Metabacillus sp. KUDC1714: one gene and its partner. The protein of the gene in region 2 interacts with the protein of the main gene of each other region in a pairwise test. Links are inferred from orthologs where the notes say so. Each region holds a gene or a part of one and is shown on either strand. Other genes may lie near its edges.

What was found. Proteins that work in one complex are often made in the same cells at the same time.
Region 1: the proteins of HUW50_RS18365 (region 2) and sda interact in binary tests that used the Bacillus subtilis proteins (3 or more experiments, as listed by UniProt). The link is inferred for Metabacillus sp. KUDC1714 from one-to-one orthologs.

Annotation. Positions count from the first base shown.
Region 1 is NZ_CP055263.1:259,867-262,737, reverse strand. Bases 77-2,867 are described here. They hold sda (sporulation histidine kinase inhibitor Sda), read right to left. Parts: upstream 1,647-2,867; coding sequence 1,506-1,646; downstream 77-1,505. Other genes in these bases: yqeH (ribosome biogenesis GTPase YqeH), read left to right, coding at 2,543-2,867; HUW50_RS01330 (YqeG family HAD IIIA-type phosphatase), read left to right, coding at 2,023-2,538; HUW50_RS01340 (hypothetical protein), read left to right, coding at 1,124-1,279; sigK (RNA polymerase sporulation sigma factor SigK), read right to left, coding at 183-905. Outside these bases: HUW50_RS01350 (YrzI family small protein), read left to right, coding at 1-12; more of yqeH, read left to right, coding at 2,868-2,871. UniProt on the Bacillus subtilis protein: Mediates a developmental checkpoint inhibiting initiation of sporulation (by preventing phosphorylation of spo0A) in response to defects in the replication initiation machinery.
Region 2 is NZ_CP055263.1:4,002,189-4,005,154, reverse strand. Bases 43-2,928 are described here. They hold HUW50_RS18365 (PAS domain S-box protein), read right to left. Parts: upstream 2,444-2,928; coding sequence 641-2,443; downstream 43-640. Other genes in these bases: HUW50_RS18370 (aminotransferase A), read left to right, coding at 43-450. Also shown: more of HUW50_RS18370, read left to right, coding at 1-42. UniProt on the Bacillus subtilis protein: Phosphorylates the sporulation-regulatory proteins spo0A and spo0F. It also autophosphorylates in the presence of ATP.

The DNA of each region.
Region 1 (2,871 bases), 3.7 Mb from region 2 along the record:
CATAACATGTAAGCAGGATGAAAAAATAATTGGAGGCGATGACTATGTTGAGAATTGAACTTTTAGTACATTTAATTGTAGAGAAGGATTCTGCCTAGCTTATTTTGTATGGGTAGTTAACAGTTATAGTAAGAATAAGCACATAAAAAGAGAAGAGTGGCTACTCTTCTCTTTTTAATCACTTATTCCTTTTTTCGATTTCTTTTTTCCTTTTCAGCACGGTAAAATTCATGAAACATCTTCATAAGTGCTCGCTTTTCGATTCTAGAAACATAGCTTCTTGAAATACCAAGCTCTTTTGCAATTTCTCGCTGAGTTTTTTCCTTTTTTAAATCTAATCCAAACCGGCCGACAATTACCTCTTTTTCTCTCCCATCTAAAATGTCAATATATTCTTTCACTTTTTCTAACTCCATATTTAACTGAATCGTATCAATAACATCTTCATTCTCTGATTTCAGTACATCAATTAAGCTAATTTCATTTCCTTCTTTATCCTGGCCAATTGGATCATGTAGGGAAACATCTTTTTTTGTTTTCTTTAAAGCTCTTAAATGCATGAGGATTTCATTTTCTATACAACGAGCTGCATATGTTGCAAGTTTTGTACCCTTTCCCTGTGAATAGCTTTCAATTGCTTTTATCAATCCAATTGTACCAATTGAAATAAGATCTTCGGAGTCTTCCCCAGTGTTTTCGAATTTTTTTACGATGTGAGCAACGAGTCGCAAGTTATGTTCGATTAAAAGGTTTCTCGCATACTCATCACCCTCTGACATAAGTCGCAAATATTTCTGCTCGTCAGTCGCAGACAAAGGCTGTGGGAAGGCATTATTTTTTACATAAGATACTAAGAACACTAATTCTTTTACGAAAAACCCTAGTGCTGTAATGAGCCCTGACATACCTCCACCTCCACTAAATCTTTATGTAGGCAAATGCCTATAAGTAATGTTTATGTGTGAGGAAGGTAGTTCGTGCATGTACAATGAAAGAAGATAAAATTCTAAGCGACTATTTTAAAGATTTATTGATTTTGGACATCGATGTGACAAGAGCCTAAACGTTTATGGGGGAATGTTCATATTTATATGGTATCAAATAAATAAGGGAGGAATCAGTTATGTATGGTTATACACCTTATGGTCCAGGTCCATATCCGTATTATCCAACATATGGAGGCTTAGGTTATAGCTACTGGTATGCATTTATCGTTGTTTTGTTAATCTTATTGCTCGTTATTGGTGGAGGATATTATTATTATAATCATATTCGTTAGTAGTCCCGAATGGTCCTTATGCAAAATGTCTAGGACCATTCAAGCTTTATGAACAATGTAGCTAATTCATAAAAATATAGTGGTGTATGTAAACAAATGTTATAATAACATTCACTAATTATATGATACATACTTGTCTTAAAGGAAATACTAAAACTGTAATCTTAAGGAATAAAAGTTTGATTAGTTAAAAACAAAAAAAAGAGCCGTTAAACGGCGTGTAATTTTAAGAAGAAGCCTTAAGTACATGTCCTAATGAACGGCGTTTAATTTCAATTGTGATTAGCTCTATAAAATCATCATGTAGTTTCATTTCAGTTGCTTTGAAATAAGATTCAATTAACAATTCGTCAGAAAGTTTACGCATGGTTGACGGCCAACAAATTGGCTCTACACCTCCTAACATTTATTTCATTCCATTATGGAATTTCCTAATATGTTATATTTTGTTATTGATTTAAATCTAACATGAATAATTTGATAGAACAACCGTTCTCTTATCCACAGATATTAGTGGATAAACTGTGGGTATATTGTTTATAAGGTGTAAAAAGTGAGGTATTTCAGAGGGGATAATGTGTATAATATTATCCACAACTGTTGAAGGGACCCGGAATTTGTCGAAAAGTTTTTATAATTTATTCAAGCTTTTATGCATATAGTATAAGTTTCTTTTGAAAGTACGTGCGAAATTGGTTATGATGTAAGATGGCAAAAAAATGAATAATGAGGTGCTTAAACTCATGTTACGACTATTTTTACCTAGTGAATATGTCAAGAGTATTTTTCATATTTCACCACGAAAGTTAAAAGAAAATGGCATTAAAGGAATCATTACAGATTTAGATAATACACTAGTCGAATGGGATCGACCGAATGCAACACCACAATTGTTAGAGTGGTTTAAAGAGGTTAAAGATCAAGGAATGGATATTACCATAGTTTCAAATAATAATGAAAAAAGGGTAAAAGCATTTTCTGAGCCTCTTAATATCAAATTTATTCATAAGGCTAGGAAACCAATGGGTCAAGCTTTTTTAAGAGCAGCTAAAAAGATGAACTTAAAAAAAGCTGAAGTTGTTGTCATTGGTGATCAGCTATTAACAGATGTGTTAGGTGGTAATCGTACCGGCTTTCAAACGATATTAGTTGTTCCTGTCGCTTCTACAGACGGTTTCTTCACTAGAATTAACAGAAAAATCGAGCGAAGAATTATGGAAAGCTTGAAACGAAAAGGAATGCTTCAGTGGGAGGAATAGAATCGTGTCAGAACAACAATTTTCATGTATAGGGTGCGGTGTTTCCATACAAACAGAAGACCCGAAAAAACTTGGTTTTGCTCCTGAAAGTGCGTTAGAAAAAGATGATATTATTTGTCAACGCTGCTTTCGGCTGAAAAATTATAATGAAATACAAGATGTCTCATTAACAGATGATGACTTTTTAAAGATTTTACATGGCATTGGTGAAACAAATGGATTAATAGTAAAAATTGTTGATATCTTTGATTTTAACGGAAGTTGGCTTCAAGGAATTCAGCGTTTTGTCGGAGGTAATCCAATTCTCTTAATAGGAAACAAAAGTGATATCTT
Region 2 (2,966 bases):
AGTATGACTGGATGGCGTATAGGTTTATTATTTGCCCCTGAAGCTGTTGCCAAGCACATATTAAAGGTCCATCAATATAATGTGTCATGTGCAACCTCTATCTCACAAAAAGCCGCATATGAGGCACTTACTACAGGTATTGATGATGCAACAGTTATGAAGGATGCATATCAAGAACGATTAGAATATGTATATACCCGTTTGGTTAAGATGGGTTTTGAAGTTGTTAAACCAGATGGAGCTTTTTATTTGTTTCCTTCTATAAAGAAATTCAATCAATCTTCCTTCGATTTTGCACTATCACTAGTTAAGAATGCTGGAGTAGCACTAGTTCCTGGTAGTGCGTTTTCTGAATATGGAGAAGGCTATGTTCGGCTTTCTTATGCATATGCTATGGAACAACTAATTGAAGCTATGGACCGGATTGAAAATTATGTGAAAAGTTTATAAGATTTTACTAAAACAGCGGCGAAGAAGCCGTTGTTTTAGTATGAAGGAAAGGGTTTGAGCCCGCTTAAACTATTTATTTTGCCCATATTAGTTTAGTTGGGAATGAAACACTCAAACTCCTCCTTCATTTTGATACCAAAATGAAAAATATTATACCGCTTTAAACAAAGACTAAATTCACCATTCAAGTTCATCCACATGGAATTTCAACCGTAAACGTACTACCTTCCCCTAGTTTACTTTCGACAAAAATGGTCCCATTATGATCCTCAATGATTTTGTATGTGATCATTAACCCTAAACCATTTCCTTTTTCTTTTGTTGTCAAAAAAGGCTCACCTATACGTTCAATTAGTTCAGAAGGTATTCCTTCTCCTTCATCTTTGACAATAATGCTGACATTTTTGTCATATCGTTTTGTGTGAACTGTAACCTTTCCACCCTTAGGCATCGCATCAATGGCATTTTTAAATAAATTGATAAATACTTGCTTAAGTTGATTTTGATCACAATTTATCATTATATTTGAATTATCATGTTTTTGTTCAATTGAAACACTATTCAAATTAGCCTGTGTTTCCAAAAGCATCGAAACATCCTGCAGTAATGTTACTAGATTAGCTTGCTTAAATTTCGTTTCCTGTGGCTTTGCAAGCATAAGCAGCTCACTCAAAATCATCTCAATTCGATTTAATTCTGAAAATATAATATGAAAATATTGATTATGATTTTTCAACTCAGGATGCATAATTTGTAAAAATCCTTTAATTGCAGTTAAAGGATTCCTGATTTCGTGAGCAATTCCAGCTGCTAGCTGCCCAGCAATGGAAAGTTTCTCAGAGCGAAGCATTAATTCTTCAGTTTTTTTACGATCTGAAATATCTCGTAAAATGACTTGAACAGCTTGTTCACCGAAATAGGTTGTTGGAATACACACCATTTCTGTATAAATTGTTTTATCCTCAAGAATTGTCCAAGATTGATTTGTTACATTAACCTCTGATTTTCCCGTTAAAATACTTTCTAATGATTCCTTCATTTGCTTATGATCATTTGGATGTAAATGTTCAAAAATATTTTTCCCAAGCATTTCTGGATAATCTCCAGCTTCGAAGAGCTTTACACCTGATTCATTCACAAACACCCATTTATCTTGATGAATTACCGCAATTGTATCGATCGAATTGTCGATTAATCGTTGGTATCGTTCCCTACTTTTCTGGAGGATTTTTTGAAAGTTTCTCCTTGAAGAAATATCAGTTAATACGATTAATTCTGCTTTTTGATTTTTGAAGGTTGTTAGATTAGCTGTTACTTCTACACTAATTTCCGTACCATCAAGTCTTCTCCACATTTGTTCAATAATGCCTATTTTTTCGCCATTATGTAACCTTTGAATTCGATTTTTAACAATATCATGGTAACTTTTATCAATAAAGTCAGCTGTATGCTTACCAATTAGTTGATCCTTAGAACTTGCACCAAGTAGATCCTTAAACGCCTTATTTACATAGCAAATTTCACCAAAAATAGACAAATACAATGGACTAGGTAAATCCTCTAGTAAAAGATCACCATCCACATTACCAATTGTATGATCACTATTACTTTCAATACGATCATTTGAATGAGTAATAACCAAATTAGTTTTCAATGCTCTCATTTTAAGAACAATTTCTTGCCCATGCTTAGAGACATTACTTCGAATAAAATCCACAGTTGCCTCAAACCATATATACCTTCCGTCTTCATGTAAAAAGCGAAATGTACAGGAGTTCAAATGATGCTCATTAAAAAAATAACTCTCAATTAAAAACAAATCTTCATTATGTATAAAATCTTTCATATATTTTCCGACTAAATCATCATTTGGATAACCCATTTGTTCAATCGAATTTGAAGAAATATATTGGAAGCGTCCGTTTGATGAAACTACAGCATATACTTCTACATCCTGTATTACTGTATCTACATTTGTTGCTTTACGATCCATAGCTTCCCCTCCTTTTCATTACCTCTTCACTAGGGAATAAGTATAAATAAAGAAAATATTAACTGTGAAACGAGATGGCTGACGCCTTACGCCACCATTGATAGAAGATCGAAACATTGTTGCACTTACGTAGTACCTACCCTTTAAAATTAGCGAGTTGACTAAACAAATGGATTAAAGCTTGTACCAGACTAGCTTAGCCTTAGCCCTTACCAAAAATGTAAAACATTGCGTTACTATATTATTATTCAATTTCAATTATTAAAAATCCTTTTTTAGGATATTCTTGACTAAAATTTTACATTCCTTGAGATGAAAGCGTTAGTTTATAAGATTATCTAATATATAGATTTAATAGGATAACTTAAATTTATAAGTCTTAACGTTAATATTAAGTGTACGTTGTTATAAACTTTTGTCAATATAGAAACCTTTATCCCTTTATAATTAACGACCATTCTACCAATTGAATGTTCATCATTTAACGCGAAAAACCCTTTATACCTCCTACTATATATCTACT